Regions from separate parts of the Streptomyces sp. WMMB 714 genome, predicted to be linked through region 1. Evidence: riboswitches for the same ligand, from Rfam matches in the RefSeq annotation. Region 1 holds a riboswitch; the other holds the start of a gene.
The links. Region 1 has a riboswitch for S-adenosylmethionine ahead of H181DRAFT_RS10605 (aminotransferase class V-fold PLP-dependent enzyme). Riboswitches for the same ligand answer to the same signal wherever they lie in the genome.
Positions count from the first base shown of each region.

Region 2: linked by a shared signal. The riboswitch ahead of thrC (threonine synthase) and the one ahead of H181DRAFT_RS10605 (aminotransferase class V-fold PLP-dependent enzyme) in region 1 are both predicted to bind S-adenosylmethionine.

Region 1 is NZ_FMHJ01000005.1:100,279-111,814, reverse strand. Features, by position in the region: gene H181DRAFT_RS10645 (C40 family peptidase) at 1-194, opposite strand, end outside; gene H181DRAFT_RS10640 (C40 family peptidase) at 514-1,545, opposite strand; gene H181DRAFT_RS10635 (amidase) at 1,928-3,385, opposite strand; gene H181DRAFT_RS10630 (TetR/AcrR family transcriptional regulator) at 3,479-4,069, shown strand; gene H181DRAFT_RS10625 (NYN domain-containing protein) at 4,213-5,514, opposite strand; gene H181DRAFT_RS10620 (hypothetical protein) at 5,692-5,931, opposite strand; gene H181DRAFT_RS10615 (rhomboid family intramembrane serine protease) at 6,102-6,794, shown strand; gene H181DRAFT_RS10610 (Lrp/AsnC family transcriptional regulator) at 6,791-7,072, shown strand; gene H181DRAFT_RS10605 (aminotransferase class V-fold PLP-dependent enzyme) at 7,080-8,531, opposite strand; SAM riboswitch class IV at 8,752-8,872, opposite strand; gene trpD (anthranilate phosphoribosyltransferase) at 9,015-10,109, opposite strand; gene H181DRAFT_RS10595 (cytochrome bc1 complex cytochrome b subunit) at 10,423-11,536, opposite strand, start outside.
Region 2 is NZ_FMHJ01000013.1:93,070-104,605, reverse strand. Features, by position in the region: gene H181DRAFT_RS22265 (1-phosphofructokinase family hexose kinase) at 1-769, opposite strand, end outside; gene nagA (N-acetylglucosamine-6-phosphate deacetylase) at 927-2,114, opposite strand; gene H181DRAFT_RS22255 (ROK family protein) at 2,111-3,091, opposite strand; gene H181DRAFT_RS22250 (extracellular solute-binding protein) at 3,404-4,684, shown strand; gene H181DRAFT_RS22245 (DUF3263 domain-containing protein) at 4,735-5,079, shown strand; gene otsB (trehalose-phosphatase) at 5,191-6,063, shown strand; gene H181DRAFT_RS22235 (alpha,alpha-trehalose-phosphate synthase (UDP-forming)) at 6,060-7,565, opposite strand; gene H181DRAFT_RS22230 (glucosyl-3-phosphoglycerate synthase) at 7,651-8,622, opposite strand; SAM riboswitch class I at 8,788-8,947, shown strand; gene thrC (threonine synthase) at 8,967-10,271, shown strand; gene H181DRAFT_RS22220 (MoaD/ThiS family protein) at 10,268-10,546, shown strand; gene H181DRAFT_RS22215 (cold-shock protein) at 11,022-11,225, shown strand.

The sequences.
Region 1 (11,536 bases):
TAGAGCCTGTCGATGCGAGCGCCCGCGGCGCGTGCCGAGGAAGCCCCGCCGGGGCCGTCGTCGGGGCTGGCACCCGCGGGAGCCGCGGGAGTGAGCGCGGCGGCGGCACCCGCGACCGCGGTGAGGAGGACGACCCTCGTAGGCCAACTGCCGCCGGGCCTGGCGGGTTTTCGGTGGGACCTGTACGAGACCACTGCGGACGTGCTCCTTCCGTGAGGGCATGTCCTGAAGGTTCCGCGCCTGCGTCGAGCGCCCTGCCGGGCTGCCGGAGCGGCTTCAGCACACACCCTGGTCGAACTGCGCGGCGAATCTAGCCGCACAGCCAGGAAGGATTCACGCACCGCGCGCGGCACGGAAGTCGGCCGGAACGCGCCGACCCCGCCGATGACGCAGGTCACCGACGGGGTCGAGGGTCATCACGGCACATTCGCCATCACCCGGACGAACGACACTGCGGGGCGCCTGTGCTGACGTCCTGGGTGCCTGCCGGGGAGGAAGGAGCCGGAGAAGCGGTCAGCCGATCCGCACGCCGAACTGGAAGGGCATGTTGTTGATCGACTCGTAGCGCACACCGGCGCCGGGCTTCGGGGCGTGCAGGATCTGGCCGTTGCCCGCGTAGAAGCCGACGTGGTGCTGGTCGCCGTAGAAGATGACCAGGTCGCCGGGGGCGAGTTGACCGCGGCCGATCTGGGTTCCGGCCTTCGCCTGGTCCTGGGATATGCGGGGCAGCGAGACGCCGGCCTGGTTGTACGCCCAGGAGGTGAGCCCGGAGCAGTCGAACGAGCTCGGGCCGGTGGCGCCCCACACGTACGGCGCGCCGATCTTGCTCTTGGCCGCGGAGAGCGCGGCGGCGGCGCGCTGCGAGGCGGAGGCGTCGCTGCCGAGGTCGACGCGCGAGCTGGCCGCGCGGTCGGCGCGCGCCTGCTGCGCGGCGAGGCGCGCACGCTCGTCCGCCGTGAGGGTGTTGAGGAGCTTGCGCGCCTCGGAGAGCTTGTCCTGGATCTTCTTCTTCTTCTCGCCGAGCTCCTTGCGGGTGTCGGCGAGGTCCTCGAGCTTGTCCGAGGCTTCCTTGCGCTGCTGCGCCAGGTCGCGCTGCTTGCCCTGGATCTTCTTCAGCGCCTCGGCCTGCTTGGTGCTCAACTGGTCGAGCGTGGAGGCCTTGTCGAGGTAGCTGTCCGGGTCGGAGGAGAGGAAGAGCTGCACGGACGGGTCCACGCCGCCGGTGCGGTACTGCGCGGTGGCCATCGAACCGAGGCCGTTGCGCATGTCGTTGAGGTCGTCCTGACCGCGCGCCACGCTGTCCTGCAGGTTGTCGACCTGCTCTTCCAGCTTCTTCTGCTTCTCCTTGGCGCCGTTGTACTTCTCCGTCGCGCCTTCGGCGTCCTCGTAGAGCTTGTCGACCTTCTCCTTGACCTCCTTCTCGGAGGCCTTGGGTTCGGCTTGCGCCGCCTGCGTGGTGAGGGCGACGGCCGCTGCGGCGGTCGCAGTGAGCACGGACACGCGACGAGTGCGGCGGGGCTGCTTGGGACGACGGTGGGACGCCACTGGGGCGAGCTCCTTCTTCCTCAGCCGCCTGCCGGACTGACACTCCGGCCCCACCTCGCCGGGCGGCTCGGTGGAGAGAGGCGGTCCTCCGCTGCCGCCCCGGATGGACGTCAACCTCGCGGAGGTTCGGGGCCAGACATTAGCCACGGGTAATCGTCGGATCAAATCACTCTGAGAAAAAACCCGTCACACAACCGGATTCTTTACTCAGCTCGCACAGCGAGCGATGGGGGTGTCACGCAGTGGTGCTAACAGACTCCCGCCACCCCGGTGTTGACCTTCACTCGCTGTTCACGGGTGTGCGGCAGCCCCACGCATCCCGCCGGTCCCACCCCCTTCGCCCGCCTGCCGGGGGCCCCTTCCCCCACTCCGGATGTGACCTTCAACTCGTTGCCTCCGCACCGCTGCTGGAACTCCTGCGGGGACGGGGGTCGAGGGGCGTCAGCACCCCCAGCCGTGCCTCGACGGCGGCCGCCGCGTCGAGGCACGTGTCCTCCCGGTACGGGCGGCCGATCACCTGTACTCCCGTGGGGAGTTCACCGGCGAGCCCGGTGGGGACCGCCACGGCGGGGAGGCCGGCGAAGCTGGTGGCCGTGCACAAGCGCATCGCGGAGGTGACGAGTTGGTGCCCCGCCTCGTCGCGGGACTCCAGGCCGGGCTCGACCGGCGGCTCGGTGAAGACCGGGCCCAGGACGAGGGGGTAGCGGTCCAGGAAGTACGCCCACGAACGCCGGATGCTCAGCCGCAGGCCCACGAGACGCATGTACTCCTCGAGTCCGGCCGGCGCGGTGCGCCCCATGCTCATCTCGATGTAGCGGCGGCCGCCCTCCCCGAGCAGCGGCGCGACAGCCGCCCACGACTGCGCGAACTCCGTCATCAGCCAGCTCCCGTACGCCTCGACGGTCTCCGCCAGCCTCGGCACGTCCTCGACCCTCTCGACCGCGTAACCGGCGTCCGCCAGCGCGGCCTCGGCGCGCCCGACCGCCCGCCGCACCTCGGGGTGGACGCCCAGGCCGCCCGGGTCGGCGACGACCGCCACGCGCACCGGCCCGTCGAGGGGTTCGCCCCGCACCGGGACGGGCACCGCACGCGGATCGGAGACGTCGGCGCCCGCCAGCACCTCGAAGGCCAGCCGCAGATCCGCGACGGTGCGCGCCAACGGGCCGTCGACGACGATCTGCTGGGCACCGGGAGGCGGATCGTCCGGGCCCATCCGGTGATCCGCGGCGAACCGGCCCTGCGTCGGCTTCAGACCGGCGACACCGCAGAAGGAGGCCGGGACGCGTACGGATCCGCCCGCGTCGTTGCCGAGCCCCAGCCCGGCCATGCCGCAGGCCACCGCGGCTCCGTCGCCGCCGCTGGAGCCGCCGGGGGTGCGGGCCGGGTCCCACGGGTTGAGCGTCTCCCCGAAGAGCTCGCTGCGGGGATGCATGCCCGCCAGCGTGAGCGTCGGCATGTTGCTGTGCCCGATCGGGATTGCCCCCGCGGCCCGCAGGCGCGCCACGGGCGGCGCGTCGCGCTCCGCCACGAGGTTCCGCAACCGGACGGCCCCGTGCGTGGTGGGCACGCCGCCGACGGCGATGCTCTCCTTCACGGTGAAGCACACCCCGGCGAGCGGACCCGGGTCGCCGCCCCGCGCACACCGGCGGTCCACTTCCGCCGCGTCCCTGCGGGCGCTCTCCGCCAGCAGCCGGGTGATCGCGTTCACCGCGGGGCCGGTCCGGGCGATGCGCGCCAGATGGCTCTCGACGATCTCCGCGGCCGGGACCTCGCCGTCCCGCACGGCTGCCGCCTGACGCTCCGCCGGCTGCGCCCACCAGCCGTCCGTGGCCTCGTCCATGGAGTCCTCCCACTCGTTCCGATGCGCTCGCATCGGAACGGTACTCTCGAAGTGATACGAGCGCATCGGAATAACAGCGGAGGAGCGGAAGCCGTGCCGAGGCAGGTCGACCACGAACGCAGGCGCTCCCGGATCGCGGAAGCGGTGTGCCTGCTCGCCGACGAGAACGGGCTGGAGGGCGTCACGCTCCGGGACGTGGCCGCCCGTGCCGGGGTCTCCATGGGAGCCGTCCAGCGCTGCTTCGCCACGAAGGAGCAGATGCTCGTCTTCGCCGTACGGCACGTCGGTGCGCGCGTCCGGGCCCGAAGCGACGTGCGGCTCGCGAGCAGCCCTGCGCAGTCGGTCAGGTCCGCTCTCGGCCACGCCCTCTCCGAGATGTCGCTGCTGCGGGAGGAGAACCGCGGAGAGGCACGCGTCTGGCTCGCGTTCGTCGCGAAGGCCGCGGTGAGCCCCCCGCTCGCCGCCGAACTGCGGTCCGGCTACGCGCAGTTCCACGAAACGGTGGCGGCTCTGCTGCGGGAGGCCACAGGAACGGCGGACCCGCACGTCCAGGCCCGCACACTGCTGGCGCTCGCCGACGGCCTCACCACGCACGTGCTCGTCGGCCACCTCAGCGAGGAAGCCGCGCGGGAAGCGCTCGACGCCCACCTGCGGAGCCTGTGGGACGACGCACCCGGCGGGTGAACGGCCCGCTGCACGGCGCCGGGTTCACGGCGAAAGCCCCAAGAAACAGTTCGACAGCGCCGGGAACGGGCCGCCGGCGGCTGCTCACCGCGACGCGAGTACGAGAGCACGCCCGCCCGGCCGCCGGCCTGCCCGGCGGGCCGTCACGTACGCCCGAGGCGCCGCAGCAGAAGCGCCGACGCCACGGGCCGGGCGCCCGCCGCCGCGCTGTCGTCCGCCACCTCGCGGTCGGAGGAGACGACCACCACCGGACGGCCCGGCGGCTCCGCCCGCACGAGCTGGCGGATCAGCTCGTCCGCGATCTGCCCCGGCTTGCTGAACAGCACGCGCACGCCCCGCGGCGGCGCGAGCAGCACGGGCGCGGCCAGTTCGGCCCCGTCGAAGACGCAGGTGACCTCGGCACCGGACTGCGCGGCGAGCCCGGCGAGCCCGCCGAGGAGGCGCAGCCGCTGCTTGTCCAGCGGCATCGTCGGATAACCGGTCTTGGTGACGTTGTAGCCGTCGACGACCAGATGCGCCTGCGGAAGGGAGAGGAGCTGGTCGAGGAGTTCGGGGTCCGTCTCGGAGAGCGCGCGCGCTGCGATGTCACGCGGCGTCATGCGGCCGGGCTCGACCGCGTCGACGGTCTCGGCCGGGCGGCTCTCCGTCGGCGGCAGCGCCAGCTCGCGACGCAGGCCCTGCGCGGCGTCCAGGACCGTGTCCAGCAGCAGACGGACCCGCATGTCCTCGACGCTGCGCCCTTCACGCGCGGCCCGGCGCCCCGCCTCCAGCGCCGCCTCGGTCTCGGCGAGCCGTGTGCGCAGCCGCCGGCTCTCGCTGTCCGCGGCCGTCTTCTCCGCGGCGGCGGCCGAGCGCAGCTCGTCCAGTTCCGCCCGCAGCTTCCGCGCGGCGGCCTCGCCGCGCTTCACGTCGCTCTGCGCGCTGCGCAGCTTCCGCTGCGTGGCCTCCAACTCCCGGCGCAGCGACTCGAGTTCACTGCGTCCGCGTTCCGCCTCCGTACGGGCGGCGGCGCGGGCGCCGGACAGTTCGCGCCGGAGCCGGACGAGTTCGCGCTGAGCCTCCTCCCCCGCCTGCTCGGCCTGCGCGCGCTGAGCCTCCTCGCCCGCCGCGGCGACGAGCTTCGGCCAGTCCGCCGGGCGCAGCACGTACGCCACCGCCGCCACGTCGACCGGGTCGGCGGCGGGCGGCGGGGTCGCCGAGGAGAGCGCCTCGGTCAGGTCGGGGAAGCGCTCGCGCAGCTGCTCGGCGATCCGCTCGCGGAAGACCGCGTCCTTCTCCAGGGACGTGGCCATCGCGTTGGCGGCGAACTTCGTGCGGCGCTGGGGGGTGAAGCGGGCGTACTGGCGCAGCGGCACGGGCAGCTCGCTGACCGTCAGCCCGCCGAGAGCGTCCCCGGTGAGGGCCACCACGCGGCGGCGCACCCTGTCGGGAAGCGGACGGTCCATGATCTCGCCGGCACCGGAGGCCCCACCGGCCTCCTCACCCGTACCGGCATCCGTACCGGTGCGGGCATCCGCACCGGGCCCGGCATTCTCGTGCGGCTCCGGCGCGGCATCCGACGTCGACGGCTCACGCTCCCCGCCGCCGCCCGTCGCTTCCACCACCGTCACACCTGCCGTTTCTCAGACCTCTGCGCCCGGCCGGTCGACGAGCTCGACCTGGTCGGCGGTGTCGCACCACCGGCAGCGCACGGACTCGATGCTCTCACTGAGCACCTCCTGCTCCTCGACCCTGGACTCACCGGCCAGATCCAGATGGACGTACTCCACGACCCTGCTCGAACGGGTCACGTCGAAGCGCGTCAGGTTGCCGCACAGCGTGCAGCGCCACCGGGTGCCTGCGGTGGGCACGGGGACCGCCATTGCCTCGACCTCATTCCTTCGAGCGTTCACGGGCTTCGGTGCGGTGCGTGTACGCCTGCGTGCGGTAACCCGACGGAAGCGCGGCAGTGCTTGCCGTAACCCTAAGACCTGCCGCCCGTCCCCGTGTGTCGAGGAGTCTGCCCGGTGACCGAGCCATCATGATCCGCCTCATGCCGAAGCGCCCCGTGCTGACCTGTACGCTCATCGCCCTCTGCTGCCTGGTCTTCCTCATCAGCCCGGCCTCCGGCTTCCTGCCCGTACACGGCACCGGTGCTTCGCTGCACCGCGCTCAGGCCGAGTGGTTCCAGCAGTGGGGTGTACTGCCCCGCACCCTGTGGGACAGGGCGGCTCTCCGTCCGCTGCTCACCCCTCTCACCGCGCTCTTCCTGCACGCGGACTGGCTGCACCTGCTCGGCAACGTGCTCTTCCTGTACGTCTTCGGCGGCCCGGTCGAGATGCGGATGGGCCCCGTCCGTTTCGCCCTGTGCTACCTGACCGTCGGCTACATCGCCATGCTCTGCTACGCGGCGGCCCACCACCACTCGGGCCAGACGCTCGTCGGGGCGTCCGGTGCCGTCTCGGGGATGCTCGGCGCCTTCCTCTACCTCTATCCGAAGGCGCGGGTGACCAGCCTCTTCCCCTTCCTCCTCTTCCTGCCGCTGCGCTTCCCCGCCTGGCTGGTGCTGGTCTTCTGGCTGACGCTGCAGTGGATCGCCACACGGCAGGACGGCGACGGGCCGGGCGTCGCCTACCTCGCCCACGTCGTCGGGTTCACGCTGGGCTTCCTCTACGCCTGGCTGCGATTCCGTACGGCTACAGTGGGCACGCCCGCCCCGGCGACCCAGGGAGAGTCCCCACCGTGATCACCTCGATCGTGCTCATCAAGACCAGCACCGACCGCATCCCCGAGATCGCCGAACAGATCGCGGCGCTGGAGAGCGTCAGCGAGGTCTACTCGGTCACCGGTGCCCACGATCTGATCGCGCTCGTGCGCGTGGCGCAGCACGACGACCTCGCGGACATCATCCCCGGCAAGATCAGCAAGGTGCCCGGGGTGCGGTCGACGGAGACCCACATCGCCTTCCGCACCTACTCGCAGCACGACCTGGAGTCGGCGTTCGCGATCGGGCTCGACTCCTGAGCGGTCGTCAGAAGACCGTCACCCTTCCGGACTCCGGGCGGGGCCGTGCCGTACGTCCGGCGATCCCGCCCCGCGCCGCGCCCCCGCCACCGGCGGCAGCTCCGCCGGCCGCTTCCTCCGCCTCCGGGCGCTCCTCCGGTACGCAGCGCCCGTCCACGGTGCGGTAGTTCCAGCGCGCCCCGTTGCGCACGAGCTCGCGTACCGCCCGTACGAACCGTTCGACGTGCTCGTCCGGCGTGCCCGCGCCGAAGCTGACCCGTACCGCGTCGAGGTCGCCTCCGCCGCCCGTGACGCCTGCTCCGCACCCGCCGCGCTGCTCGCTTCCGGCGCCCCGCAACGTCCGGACGAGGGGGTGCGCGCAGAAGAGGCCGTCGCGCACGCCGATGCCGTACTCCGCGGAGAGCGCGGCGGCGAAGTGCGAGCTGTTCCAGCCCTCCACCACGAACGACACCACGCCCACCCGGCTTTCGGCGGCCTCGCCCGGCGAACCGGCGCCGAACAGCGAGAGCACCTCCACCTCGGGGACCTCGGCCAGCGCGGTCAGCAGCCTCGCGGTCAGGGTGCGCTCGCGGGCGACCAGCCGGCCGAAGCCGGCCTCGTCCAGCGCCCTGCAGGCGGCGGCGACGGCGTAGGCGCCGATGACGTTCGGGGAGCCCGCCTCGTGCCGGGCGGGACCGGCCTGCCACTCCACCTCCACGGCGCCGCCCGGTTCCCGTACGACGCTCCGGCTGGCGCCCCCGCCTGCCAGGTACGGCTCCGCCGCGTCCAGCCAGTCGGAGCGGCCCGCGAGCACGCCCGCGCCGAACGGCGCGTACAGCTTGTGCCCGGAGAACGCGACCCAGTCGACGTCCAGTTCGCCGATGTCGACGGGGTGGTGCGGGGCGAGCTGCGCGGCGTCCAGCACGATGCGTGCGCCGTGCCGGTGCGCGGCGTCGGCGAGCTGCCTCACCGGCCAGATCTCGCCGGTGACGTTCGAGGCCCCCGTCACGCACACCAGCTTCGGGCCCGCGGGTTCGGCGTGCAGCCGCTCCTCCAGCGCCGCGACGGCCTGTTCCGGCGAACGGGGCGCGTCGAGCCACGTCGTGGACAGCCCCCTCCAGGGCAGCAGGGCCGCGTGGTGCTCGCTCTCGAAGACGTACACGCGGGTGCCCTCGGGCACGGCGGACGCCAGCAGGTTCAGCGAATCCGTCGTGGACCGGGTGAAGAGGACCCGGTCGCCCTCCCGGCAGCCCAGGAAACGCGCGACCGTCGCCCTGCTCTCCTCGAAGAGCGCCGTGGAGTGCTGCGACAGATAGCCGGCGCCCCGGTGCACGCTGCCGTAGTACGGGGCGTACGAGGCCACTTCGTCCCAGACCCGCTGCAGGACGGGGGCGCTCGCCGCGTAGTCCAGCGCGGCGTACGTCGTCTCGCCGCCCGTGACGAGCGGGACGCGCACGTCCAGGCCGAGCACGGGCAGCACCGGACACTCAGGGCTCCCGGCCGGTACGCCGGCCCGGGCCTGACGGGCATCGGCGCCCGCGGGAACCGCGGGAACCGCGGGAACCGCGGGAACCGAAGACACAGCCGAGGAGCGGAACGCGGGTGCAGGGGCTGCGGATGTGACGTGCTGACTCACGGAGGACTCCCTCAAGACCAGGGATCCCTGGCCGGGGGCCTGCCCGCCGCGGGCGGGACAGAGGGATCCGTGCTTGCCGCACGGCCTTGCTGCCATGCGGCCCGGTCATCACCCGGGGCACCCCACCACGGAAAGGAGGGTTGCCGGACAGCGGGCCGGGGCCTTGATCGCTGTCACTCGTGACCTGCGCGGGAGTATGGCACACGGCTGCCGCGACGGCGCCCGGGCGTCCGCATCGCGGACAGCACACGGAACGGGCGCCGCCGCCCTGCCCCGGAGAGCGGAAGCCCCCGCCCTGCCCGGTTGCCGGACGGCGGTGCCGCGCCGTCACATGTGGCTCGCGGCCACCCAGCGCTCCAGCGACGCCCTGGCCGCACCGCTGTCCACGGACTCGGCCGCCCGGGCCATCGCCGCGCGGATCTGATCGGCCAGCGGTGCGTCGCCCGGTTCGAGGGCGACGAGGGCCGCGGCGGAGTTCAGCAGCACCGCGTCGCGCACGGGGCCCCTCTCACCGTCGAGCACCCGCCTCGCCACGTCCGCGTTGTACGCGGCGTCCGCTCCGCGCAGGGCCTCCACCGGCACGATGTCGATGCCCACGTCACGCGGGTCGAACGACTGTTGACGCACCTCGCCGTCGCGTACGACCCACACGGTGGACGTGGCCGTGGTCGTCAGCTCGTCCAGCCCGTCGTCCCCGCGGAAGACGAGCGCGGAAGAACCGCGTGCGGCGAGCACGCCCGCCATGATGGGAGCCATCCGGGCGTTCGCCACACCTGTCGCCTGCGCCTGTACGCGTGCGGGGTTCGTCAGCGGGCCGAGGAAGTTGAACGAGGTGGGGATGCCCAACTCACCGCGGGCGTTGGCCACATGGCGCAGCGACGGGTGGAACTTCACGGCGAAGCAGAAGGTGATGCCCGCCTCCGAGGCCACCTCGGCGACACGCTGCGGAGTCAACTCCAGATTGACGCCCAGCTTCTCCAGAACGTCCGTCGCGCCGCTGGCGCTGGAGGCCGCGCGGTTGCCGTGCTTGACGACCTTCGCGCCGCAGCCCGCGACCACGATGGCGGACATCGTCGAGATGTTCACCGTCTTCGCGCGGTCGCCGCCGGTACCGACGATGTCGACCGTGGGCCCGGGGACCTCGATCACGTTGGCATGCGCGTACATGGCCCGTACGAGACCGGTGATCTCGTCGACCGTCTCGCCCTTCGCCCGCAGCGCCACCGCGAAACCGGCGATCTGCGCGTCGCTTGCCTCCCCCCGCATGATGCGGTCCATCGCCCAGGCGGTGGCGTCGGCGCCCAGGTCCTCCCCGGCGAGCAGCGAGGTCAGTACGTCCGGCCAGGTGTGGGAACCCCCGGGGGCAGCTCCCAGGCCGGAGGCGCTGGGGGCGGGAGAGCCGGCAGACGGAACGGCACTCATGATCCCTCCTGAGGTCCTGCAACGCGGAGAACGGACGTCCACCCCGGTGCCGGAGGCTCACGCAGGCAGCGAACGCGACCGGGCACGAACCACGAGGCACGGCGGGGGACTCGGCCGGGCGGCTCCGCTGTGCGTGCATCCCGGCCGACCCCACCCTAGCCGCCTGACGCCCCGACCAGGACATCACCCGGATCGGGCCGCGACCCATCAGGCCGGCCGTACGCCTTCCGCACGCCCGAGGGGCCGGGCTCCCCTCTGGGAAGCCCGGCCCCTCGTGTGCGACGCTGCGCTGCCCGCTCGGAGCAGCGGTACCTCAGTGGTGGCCGTGGCCGCTGGTGATCTCCCGGTACTCCTCGGCGGTCGGCTTCGGGATCTGAGCCTGCTCGCCGTAGTAGCCCTTCGAGAACCGGGCGCGCAGCTTCTGGGCGCGGCCCACCTTGCGCTGGACGCCGTTCTCGTCGGTCTCCGGGCCGATCTCGTACGGCTTGTGCTGCTCGTGCGCCGTGAGCGTGTGCAGCTGCTCCTGGGAGAGCTGCTCGTGCACCTCGACGAACTCGCCGTGCGGGAGCCGCTTGATGATGCCGGACTCGCGTCCGTGCAGCACCTTCTCCTTGTCCCTTCGCTGCAGCCCCAGGCAGATCCGCCGGGTGACGAAGAAGACCACGACCGGCACCACGAAGAAGGCGATGCGCACGAACCAGGTGATGGCGTTGATCGACAGGTCGAAGTGCGTCGCCACCAGGTCGTTGCCGCCGCCGATCAGCATGACGGTGTACCAGGCGATCCAGGCGCATCCGAAGGCCGTACGGGTCGGGGCGTTCCGCGGCCGGTCCGCGATGTGGTGCTCCCGCTTGTCGCCCGTCACCCAGGACTCGATGAACGGGTAGACGGCGATCGCGGCGAGCACGAGCGGGAAGACCATCAGCGGGATGAAGACGCCCAGTACGAGCGTGTGGTCCCACAGATGGATCTCCCAGCCGGGCATGACGCGGATCAGCCCCTCGGAGAAGCCCATGTACCAGTCGGGCTGCGCGTTGGTCGACACCTGGTCCGGACGGTACGGGCCGAGCACCCAGATCGGGTTGACGGTGAACGTCGCCGCGATGACGGAGATGACGCCGAAGACGAGGAAGAAGAAGCCTCCCGCCTTGGCCATGTAGACCGGCAGCAGCGGCATTCCGACGACGTTCTTGTTCGTACGGCCGGGGCCCGCGAACTGCGTGTGCTTGTGGTAGAAGACCAGGATCAGGTGGGCCACCAGCAGGCCCAGCATGATCCCCGGCAGCAGCAGCACGTGGACGGAGAAGAACCGCGCGACGAAGTCGTGCCCGGGGAACTCGCCGCCGAAGAGGAACATCGACAGGTACGTGCCGACGATCGGCACGGACAGGACCGCGCCCTCCATGAACCGCACGCCGGTGCCCGAG
Region 2 (11,536 bases), on a different contig from region 1:
AGGCCGCCACCGCGTGCGCTCCGCGCCGCTGTGCCGCCCGCGCCGCGCGCAGGGGCTCGGTGGTGCCGGTGATGCCCGCGAGTTCGCCGGCGTTGGGCTTGACGAGGTCGGGGCGTGCGGCGAGGCCCCGGCGCAGCGGTTCACCGCTGGTGTCCAGCACGACGGGTACGTCCGCCGCGTGCGCCTCGCGGATCAGCTGTGCGTACGCGCCGACGGGCACCCCCGGCGGAAGGCTGCCGCACAGGGCGACGGCCTCGACGCGGGAGCCGCCCCCGTCCTGCCCGTCACCGAAAGTTCCCTCGCCGCCTCCGCCGTCACCGCCGCCCCGGGGCGGGGAGCCGTCTCCGGAGCGTGGACTGCCGTGCGCCGCCCCGGCGTTGCGGTGCAGCAGTTTTCCGTACGTGTCGAGGAACGCGGCCCATTCGTCGGCGGCGATGTGCGGGCCGGGCTCGTTGAACTGCGTCGCGTCGCCGGTGGATTCGTCCACGATGCCGACGGTGCGCCGGGTGCTGCCCCCGATGGGCACGAGCGCGTCGGAGACGCCGGCCTCCCGGCCCAGGAGTTCCCGCACCCATTCGCCCGTGCGGCCTCCTGCGAACCCGGTGACGACCGTGGCGTGCCCGAGGGCGGCGAGGACGCGTGCCACGTTGAGCCCTTTGCCGCCGGGGCGTTCGGTCACGTCGCGTGCCTGGTGCGAACCGTGGACGTCGAGGCGCGGCACCCGGTAGGTCAGGTCGAGGGCGGTGTTGAGCGTGACCGTCAGGATCACCGGAGACACTCCAGGGGAGGCTGGGCGAGGGCGGGGACGTAGCGGGGGCCGGCCGGGCGGACGCGCGTAGAGGTGTCCGTGGCAACCGCGCGAGCGATCATGCCACTTGGCCTTACGGCGTGCGACCCCTCGTACCGAACCGGCGGACGCCCGCCGGTCACCCCTCCGCGGCGTCCGCGGGCGGGGGCACCACCCACTCGCCCTGCCGCATCACGCCCGCGACCGCGAAGTCCGCGTCGAGGACGACGAGGTCGGCGTCCTTTCCGGTCTCGAGCGAGCCCGTCCGGTCGTCGACGCCGAGCAGGCGCGCGGGGTTGGCGGAGAGCGCGCGTACGGCCTCCTCCACCGGGAGGCCGTCGACGGTGACGGTCCGCCGGAACGCCCGGTCCAGGGTGAGGGTCGACCCGGCGATGGAGCCGCCCTCGACGAGCCGGGCGACACCCTCGCGCACGTCCACCTCCAGGGGGCCCAGCGGGTAGCGGCCGTCGCCCATGCCGGCGGCGCCCATGGCGTCGGTGATGAGCGCGACGCGGTCCGCGCCCGCGCTGCGGAAGGCCAGCTCCAGTACGGCGGGGTGCAGATGGGTCCCGTCGTTGATCAACTCGACGGTGACGCGCTCGTCTTCGAGCAGTGCCGCGATGGGGCCCGGTGCGCGGTGGCCGAGCGCCGGCATGGCGTTGAAGAGGTGGGTGGCGACCGTCGCTCCCGCTTCGACGGCCTCCACCGTTCCCTCGTACGTGGAGTCCGTGTGGCCGATGGCGGCGACGACCCCGCTGTCCGCGAGGGCCCGTACGGACTCCAGCCCGCCGGGGCGCTCGGGGGCGAGGGTCATCATCCTGGCGCTGCCGCGGGCGGCGTCGACGAGCTTGCGCACCTCCGCCGGGTCCGGGTCGCGCAGCAGGCCAGGGTCGTGCGCCCCGCAGCGGTGCGGCGAGATGAACGGCCCCTCGAAGTGCACGCCCGCCAGATCGCCCTGTTCCGTCAACTCGCTGAGGACGCCCGCCTGGTGAGCCAGATCGCCGAGTTCGCCCGTCACGGTGGAGGCGACCATCGTCGTGGTGCCGTGCCGGCGGTGCGTGTCGATGACGGTGAAGGCCTGCTCCACGGTGCCCGCGGAGAAGGAGGCGCCGCCGCCGCCGTGCACGTGCATGTCCACGAAGCCGGGCACGATCCAGTGGCCCGCCAGACGGTGCGTGGGCGCCTCGCCGGGGACGTTCGCCGCGATCGCGCGGCCCTCGACGCTCAGCGTTCCCGCGTCCTCGACGCCGTCCGGCCGGACCACCCTCGCCCCGGCCAGCACGGTGCGCCCGGCCGGGCGGTGACCAGTGGAATTCGTGGCGCTCATCGGCTCGAAACCTCCGCGGAGAGTAGGTCTTGGGCGAGAAGTCCCGCGCCCAGGCAGCCCGCGGCGTCCCCGAGGGCCGCCGGGACGATGGTGGGTAGGTGCTGGAAGGTGGTGCGTGCGCGGACCGCGTCCCGCAGCGGCGTGAAGAGGACGTCGCCCGCCTCGGCCAGTCCGCCGCCCAGGATCACCGTGCGCGGATCGAGCAGGGTGAGGGCGGTGACGAGCCCCGCGGCGAGCGCGTCCACCGCGTCCTGCCACACGGCGATCGCGCGTCCGTCATTGGACTCGACCGCTCTCGCCGCGTCCGCCGCGGTGGCCGACGGATCGCCGCACGCCGCGGCCCAGGCGCGTCCCACCGCGCCCGCGGAGGCGAGCGCTTCGAGGCAGCCGCGCTGCCCGCAGCCGCACTCCGGTCCGCCGGGACGCACCACCACATGGCCTATCTCGCCCGCGCTTCCGTGGGCGCCGGGTTCGAGGCGCCCCTCCAGGCCGAGCGCCCCCGCGATGCCGGTGCCCAGTGCCATGAAGAAGAAGCGGTCGACCCCCTTCCCGGCCCCGATGCGCCCCTCCGCGAGCCCACCCGTACGGACGTCGTGGCCCAGCGCCACGGGGATGCCGCCGAGCCGTTCCGTGAGCAGTGCGCGCAGCGGTACGTCGCGCCAGCCGAGGTTCGCGGCGTAGACGGCGGTCCCGGTGGACGCGTCGAGGATGCCGGGCACCGCCACGCCCGCGGCGGAGGGGCCGGTGCCGAACTGCCGGACGCCGTGGGCGCGCAGCTCGGCGGCGAGGTCGAGGATGCCGTCGACCACGGCGTCGGGGCCGCCCTCCCGTGCGGTGGCGCGCCGGGTCTCGTACAGCAGGCCGTGCTCCGTGCCGGGCCGGGTCTCCGCGCCCGGGGCGATGAGGGCCGCCTTGATCCTGGTGCCGCCCACGTCGAGGGCGATGACGTACTGCGGGTTCCCGGGGCTGAGGCTCACGGGGTCAGTGTCGCCCGGCGGACGCCAACAGGTCTAGTCCACTCGCGATATCTCTCGGGTTTTTCGCAGGTGGCACGTGGGGCCCCCGGGGCGGGTGGACGGGACGGATATGTACTGCGTCCGGTGACGCAGCGTCATGCATAGGGTGAAGAAGGCCGAAGAAGGGACGACTGTTGCGAAAGCGATATCCGTAATGGCATAGACCTTCGGCGGTGCGGGCGGAAGACTCCTCTCCCGTGCGTGCCCGGCCGGCCGGAGAACGGGGCGGGGCGCCCTGCCGGAGCGGGTCGTCTGCTGTGAGGGGTAGTTGCTGTGAAGCGTCGGAGCTTTCTGGGCATGGCGGCGGCGGGAGCGGGCGGCGGCCTGGCGGTCTCCGGATGCGGTGCCGGGGCGAGCGCGGAGAGCGTCACCCTCAGGATGGTCGCCGCCGACTACGGCGAGCCCCGCCGCGGCAACAGCACCCAGGGCTACTGGGACGCGCTCGTCCGCAAGTTCAACCAGAGGTACCCCGGCGTCGCCGTCGACGTCACCGTCCTCAGCTGGAAGGACGTGGACAAGAGAGTGGCCGCGATGGTCGCGGAGGGACGTGCCCCCGACATCGCCCAGCTCGGCTCCTACGCCGACTACGCCGCCGGCGGAAAGCTCTACAGCGCCGACGAGCTGCTCTCCATACCCGTGCAGGCCGACTTCCTCCCGCGCCTGGCGGAAGCCGGCAAGGTGGAGCGGGTGCAGTACGGCCTGCCGTTCGCCGCCAGCACCAGGCTCCTCTTCTACAACCGGAAGCTCTTCGCCAAGGCCGGTCTGGACCCGTCGAAGCCGCCCCGCGACTGGGGCCAGCTGGTGCGCACGGCCAGGCGGCTGAAGGCCGCCGGGGTGCGTGTCCCGTACGGGCTCCCGCTCGGCCGGGAGGAGGCTCCGGCGGAGGCGCTGATGTGGGTCCTCGGCGGCGGAGGCGGCTACACCGACAAGGCCGGGGCCTGGACCATCGACGCCCCGGCCAACATCAGGACCTTCGAGTGGATGCGGGAGAACCTCGTCGGCAGGGGGCTGACCAACCGCTCCCCGGGGAGCACCGACCGGCAGGACGTGTTCGACGCCTTCACCAGCGGCCGGGTCGGGATGCTCAACGGCCACCCCAAGCTGATGAAGGAAGCCGCCGCCGGCGGGGTGGACTACGGCACCGCGGTCCTGCCGGGCGACGAGGGCCCGGCCGACACGACGCTCGGCGTCGCCGACTGGATCATGGCCTTCAAGCAGGGCGGCCGCCGTGAAGAGGCGGGCAGGTTCCTGGAGTTCGTCTTCGAGGAGAGGAACCACTACACCTTCGTCGACCGGTACGACCTGCTCCCCGTGACGACCTCCGCGAACGAGCGGATGCGGGCGGCGCCCGAGCACAAGCGGCTGCGCCGGTTCCAGGACCAGCTGCCCGGTGCGGAGTTCTACCCCGTGGGCAAGGTCTCGTGGGCCCGGGTCAGCCGCGAGCTCAAGACGTCCGTGGGGAACGTGCTCGAACGAGGAACGGACCCGGCGGCCGTGCTGGGCGTCATCCAGCGGAAGGCGGAGGCGGAGGACTCCGCGACGCGGGCGCGCTAGCGGCCGGAACGGCCGACGGCCGTGTCCGGGCCGGGAGTTAGATTGGACGGATGAGCGCCGAAGCGGACGGTACGGCGGCGGCCCCGGAGGAACGGCCCTCCGGGGAGCCGGCGGCTGACGGAGCGGCCGGCGGGCCGGAAGCCGGTGGGCCCGCCGAGCCCCCTCTGCCGCACGGCCTCTCGGCGCGCGACGTCGCCGTACTGGCCCTGGAACGCCGCGGCTGGAGCGGCCCCGGCGTCAAAGAGCGCGCGATACGCGAGCAGTTGGACATGTCGCCCACCCGCTACTACCAGCTCCTCAACGCCCTGCTCGACGACCGGAACGCCCTCGCCCACGACCCGGTGACCGTCAACCGCCTCCTCCGCAGACGCGAGGAGCAACGCGCGCGCCGCTAGAACCGCCTCGGCGGCACACGCGGCACACGCGGCACACGCGGCACACGCGGCACGGCGGGACCAGGCACGCGCCATGCCGCCGTGCCCCTGAGCTGCCGATAGGCTCGCACTATGGCAGCCCTACCCACCCCCCGTACCGCCGCGGGGCGCGAGGGCCTCGACGCGATCACGGGCGACCCCGGGCGTGCTGTCGTCGCTCTCGACTTCGACGGCACGCTGGCGCCCATCGTCCCCGACCCCCGCGACGCCCGCGCCCATCCCGGCGCCGTCCCCGTGCTCTCCGGCCTCGCGCCGCGGCTGTGCGCGGTGGCGGTCATCACGGGGCGCCCGGCGGCGGACGCCGTGCGCTACGCGGGGCTCGAAGGCGTCGAGGGCCTCGAACACCTCACCGTCCTCGGCGCGTACGGGGCGGAACGCTGGGACGCCGCCACCGGCTCGCTCACCGCGGCGCCCCAGCCGCCCGGCGTCGCGGCCGTACGGGCCGAACTGCCCGGTCTGCTGCGGGAGTCGGGGGCGCCTCCCGGCACGGCGGTCGAGGACAAGGGCAGGGCGGTCGCCGTCCACACCCGGCGCACCGACGACCCCGCCGCCGCGTTCGCCCTCCTGAGCGGCCCGCTGCGGGCGCTGGCCGAGCGGCACGGACTGCTCGTCGAACCCGGCCGCATGGTCCTGGAGTTGCGTGCCCCGGGAGCCGACAAGGGCGCGGCGCTGGAGGCGTACGTGCGCGAGGCCGGCGGCGGCGCGGTGCTGTACGGCGGCGACGACCTGGGGGACCTCGCCGCGTTCGCCGCCGTGGAGAAGCTGCGCGGCGAGGGCGTGCCCGGCCTGCTGGTGTGCAGCGGCGGCGGTGAGACGGGCGAGAGCGTTCCGGAGGTCGCCGACCGGGCGGACGTCGTCGTCGACGGCCCGTCCGGCGTGGTCCGGCTCCTGGAGTCGCTGGCGGCGTCTCTTGCCGACGGTGCGGCGGGCCCCGACGCGCCCTAAAGCGCGTGCAGTTGGTCGAGGAACCAGCGGTCCGGCGGCAGCGCCGTGGCCGCCGAGGCGAGCCGCCGGGTGCGCTCCGTGCGCTCGGCGGGATCCATCGTGAGGCCCTCGTGCAGGGCGCGTGCGGTGTCCGCGATGTCGTACGGGTTGACCACCAGGGCGTCCCCGCCCATCTCCTCGTACGCTCCGGCCTCCCGCGAGAGCACGAGCGCGCAGCCCTCGTCGGAGACGACGGGCACCTCCTTGGCCACGAGGTTCATGCCGTCCCGGATGGGGTTGACCAGCGCCACGTCGGCCAGCCGGTAGGCGGCGAGGGAACGCGCGAAGTCGTCCTTGAGGAACAGCACGACGGGCGTCCAGCCGTCCGTTCCGTACGCCGAGTTGATCTCGTCGGCGACGCGGGACACCTCGTCCATGTAGTCGCGGTAGACGGCCAGGTCCTGCCGGGACGGGTAGGCGAGTGCGAGGTGCACGACTCGTTCGCGCCACTCGGGGTGGTCGTCGAGGAGGCGGCGGTAGGCGTGCAGTCCGCGCACGATGTTCTTGGACAGCTCGGTGCGGTCGACGCGTACGAGCGCCCGCCGCGGTTTCCCGTCCGGTCCGCTGCCGATCTCCTCGCGCAGCGCCGCGATCCGGTCGTAGACGTCCTCGCGGTTGGCGCGCTCCCGCAGGAACCCGGCGTCCGCGCCGAGGCCGTGCACCCCGAGCCGGGTCGTGCGGCCCTCCAGCGTGACGAGGAGCTCGCCGGTGGGCTCGTCCGTCCGGACGTCCGCGCCGAGCAGCCGCTCGCAGCAGTCGGCGAAGGCTGCCGCCCAGCGCCGGGTCAGGAACGCGGCGCGGTCCGCGCCGAGGATGCCGCGCAGCACCTCGCCGCCGACGGCGTCGGGCAGCATCCGGTAGTAGTCCGGCGGCGCCCAGGGGGTGTGCGAGAAGTGCCCGATGCGCAGGTCCGGACGGAGGCGGCGCAGCAGGCCGGGGACGAGCGTGAGGTGGTAGTCCTGCACCATCACCGCGGCGTTCTCGGCGGCCTCCGCCGCGAGCGCGTCGGCGAAGGCGCCGTTGTAGCGCTCGTACGCCGCCCACTGCCGCTCGAACTCCGTGTCGAAGGACGGTTCGAGGGGCGTCTGGTACAGCAGGTGGTTCACGAACCAGAGCACCGAGTTGGCGACCCCGTTGTAGGCGTCGGCGAAGTCTCCGGCCGGGATCTCCAGCATGCGCACGGACTGGCCGCCGGTGTCCGCGGGGTCCAGCCTGCCCGCGAAGCGGCGTGCCGCCTCGCGGTCGCCGTCGCCCAGCGCGGCGCACACCCAGACCGCTCCGCCGCCGTCGCCTCCGGTGCTCTCCGCGCTGATCGCGGACAGCCCCGACACGAGCCCTCCGCCGCCCCGCTTGACGGACAGCGAGCCGTCCTCGGCCTTCGAGTACGAGACGGGCCCGCGGTTGGAGGCGACGAGGACGCGGGCCGGGGCGTTTCCCTGCTGGGCGGAGCGGTCGGCAGCCATGGCCGGAGCTTAGCTGTTCCGTCCGAGGACAGATCCACGCAGACGTGACATGCGCCGCGCGTGGCGCCCGCCCCGACGCCGCGCCCTACGCCGCATGCCGGGCCGCGTACTCCGGGATCTCCCGCATCGGCGGACGCTCCACGGTGTCCACGGCGTGGCTGCGCGGTGCGAAGCCCCCGAACCCTCCGCCGCCGCCGACCCGTTCGAACTGCGTGAGCGTCGGGCGGGCCGGCCGGCCGCCGCGCGCCAGCCGCGCCTGCGCCGTGTGGTGGATCGCCGCGGCCATCCGCCCCAGCGCCTGCCCGTCCTGATGCCTGTGGTGGCGCACGCCCACGTCGACCTGGCCGAGCGCGTCGAGCCCGGCGGTGTGCAACGCGTCGACGAGCAGCCCGAGTTCCACGCCGTAGCCGACGGGGAAGGGCAGCTCCTCCAGCAGCGTGCGCCGTGCCGCGTACTCGCCGCCGAGGGGCTGGACGAAGCCGGCCAGCCGCGGCCAGTGGAGGTTCAGCAGCGGGCGGGCGACGAGCTCCGTCACCCGGCCGCCGCCCGAGGGGTCGCCGCCCAGCGGGCGGTCGTACATCGCCTTGACGAGCTGGAGCCGCGGGTCGGTGAGCAGCGGCCCGACGATGCCGGAGACGAAGCGGGCGGAGAAGTCCCGCAGGTCGGCGTCGACGAAGCAGACGACGTCGCCGCTCGTCACCAGCAGCGAACGCCACAGCACCTCGCCCTTGCCGGGCAGCGCGGGCAGCCGCGGCAGCACGTCGTCGCGGTGCACGACCTTCGCGCCCGCGTCTTCGGCCACCTGCGAGGTGCGGTCGGACGAACCCGAGTCCATCACCACCAGCTCGTCCACGAGCGGGACGGGAAGCGCCGGCGCCATCAGCTCGCCGCGGATCACCGAGACGATCTCCCCGACGGTCCGCTCCTCGTCGAGCGCCGGCAGGACCACGCTGACGCGGCTGCCCGTGGCGCGTTTGGCGGCCGCCAGCACCGCCGGCGGGCGTTCGCCGCACGACCAGGAGCGATGCCTCAGCCACTGCTCGACTTCCTCCAGCACGCACGCACTCCCTGTGATCCATCTCGCGGTTCGGACGCCTGTCTCAACGGCCGGGTCCGTCGGCTACAGTCTTGAACAACGCGGACGGCGTCCGCATGCCGGGTCCCGCCCGGCTCCCGCCGCCGTACTGCGCGGGCCGCCGACACGGCGTCCACAACTTCATACCGCTCATCCAGAGGGGCAGAGGGAACGGCCCGTTGAAGCCCCGGCAACCCTCCGGCCGGTCTCGCGTCCAGCGTCACAGCTGATGTCCAGTGCGAGGCTCCCGGCTCGGGAAGGTGCCAATTCCGTCTCGTGGCGAGATACGTCACGGGGAAGATGAGGAGAAAGGGCCTCGCCGAATCATGGCTGTTCAAGCTGCTTCCGAGCAGTCCACCCCCCTTCCCGGCGACGCGGGTGTCCGGCTCGGTCCCGCCGCCGCGCTCAGCTGCCGCGAATGCGGGGAGCGGCTGCCGCTCGGTCCGCTCTTCGCCTGCGAGGCGTGTTTCGGGCCGCTGGAGATCGCATACGACTTCCCCGGCGGCGATCCCGCCCGGCTCCGCGAGCAGATCGAGGCCGGGCCCGACAACATCTGGCGCTACGCACCGCTTCTGCCCGTTCCGGCGGACGTCGCCTCGAAGCCGAACATCAACCCCGGCTTCACCAAGCTCGTCAAGGCCGACCGGCTCGCCCGCGAGCTCGGCGTGACCGGCTCCCTCCACATCAAGGACGACTCCGGCAACCCGACGCACTCCTTCAAGGACCGCGTCGTCGCCATCGCCGTGGAGGCCGCGCGCGCCTTCGGCTTCACCACCCTCTCCTGCTCCTCGACGGGCAACCTCGCGGGAGCGGTCGGTGCGGCGGCGGCCCGCGCGGGGCTGCGCTCGTGCGTGTTCATCCCGCACGACCTGGAGCAGGGCAAGGTCGTCATGGCCGCGGTCTACGGCGGCGACCTCGTCGGCATCGAGGGCACCTACGACGACGTGAACCGTTTCTGCTCTGAGCTCATCGGCGATCCGATCGGCGAGGGCTGGGGCTTCGTCAACGTCAACCTCCGCCCGTACTACGCGGAGGGCTCCAAGACGCTCGCCTACGAGATCTGCGAGCAGCTCGGCTGGGAGCTGCCCGACCAGCTCGTCGTGCCCATCGCCTCCGGCTCCCAGCTCACCAAGATCGACAAGGGTCTGAAGGAGCTCGTCGCCCTGGGGCTGGTCGAGGACAAGCCGTACAGGATCTTCGGCGCGCAGGCCGAGGGATGCTCCCCGGTCTCCCGCGCCTTCAAGGACGGGCACGACGTCGTGCGCCCCGTCCGCCCGGAGACGATCGCCAAGTCGCTCGCCATCGGCAATCCGGCGGACGGCCCCTACGTGCTGGACATCGCCCGCAGGACGGGCGGCGCCGTGGAGGACGTCACCGACGCGCAGATCGTCGACGCCATCAAACTGCTGGCGCGGACGGAGGGCGTCTTCGCCGAGACGGCCGGCGGTGTGACGGTCGGCGTCACGAGGAAGCTCATCGAGGAGGGCCGGCTCGACCCGTCCCTCACCACCGTCGTCCTCAACACGGGCGACGGACTGAAGACACTGGACGCGGTGGCTCCGACGACGGGGCCGTCCGCGGTCATCCGCCCCAACCTGGACTCCTTCCGAGAGGCTGGTCTCGCATCATGAGCGTCAACGTCCGTATTCCGACCATCCTGCGTACCTACACCGGCGGTCAGGCGGAGGTGAGCGCCGAGGGCTCGACGCTCTCGGAGGTGCTGGCCGACCTGGAGAAGAACCACACCGGCATCGGCCCCCGTGTGCTGGACGACTCGGGCAAGCTGCGCCGTTTCGTCAATGTGTACGTGAACGACGACGATGTCCGGTTCGAGCAGGGCCTCGAGACCCCGACGCCCGACGGCGCGGGCGTTTCGATCATCCCGGCGGTGGCGGGCGGCTGCTGAGTCGTGAGGGCTCGGTGAAGGCCCTCTGCCGCTTCCGTCGACCCGCACCGGCGAATCGCCCCCTTCCAGGACAAGTCCGAAGCGGAGGGGGCGATTCCGCGTCTTGGGCCGCGATAGAGTGCGGGGAATCCCCGCCCCGCAAGTGATCCGGTACGTGCCGGACGCATATGAGAACGCGACAAGTTGTGCGCGAAATCGGGGCGGCAATTGTCGTGTTGGCGCACTATGCCTGGCCCTTCTTGCCCTGGTTTCCCGGGAGTTGAGGGCATTCGACCGCTCGGCCCCTGCCCAGATTTCTCGTCTTCATGGCCTGTTGCAGAGGGCGTCCGTGCAGATACATTCAGCCGCGGTCGACGCGTCCTGGCTCGTGTGTCCCGTGCTCCCGCCGTGGGGGAGGGGGCCGGCCGGGGGCGAGTTCTGACCCGGGTTCGTGAAGTGCGGGCTCGTGCAAGGGCCAGTAATAGGGGAGTTAGGCATGGCTCAGGGCACCGTCAAGTGGTTCAACGCGGAGAAGGGATACGGCTTCATCGCGGTCGACGGTGGTGCGGACGTGTTCGTGCACTACAGCGCGATCCAGATGGACGGCTACCGCACCCTGGACGAAGGACAGCGGGTCGAGTTCGAGATCTCGCAGGGGCAGAAGGGGCCGCAGGCTGACATGGTCCGCGTGACGGCCTGAGCGCCGGCCACACTGCGCAGAGTTGCTGGAGGGGCCGCATCCCGGTTTCGGGATGCGGCCCCTCTACGCGTGTCCACAGTGCTGCGGCTCGGCTTCCGGAGGGGCCGTCCGGCGCTCCCCGGCGTCCGGCGTGATGTCCTGAGGGCGCTTGCACTCGCAGGGGTCGAGTGCTAATCATTGCGTTAGCACTCTACGAGTGAGAGTGACAGACAAGGACCGGGTCGGTGAGGCTCGTCCGCCGCGTGGAGCAAGGAACCACGCGGTGAGCGTGCCGTCCGTCGCGGGCACCAGCGCGGTCCGGACAGCCCCGT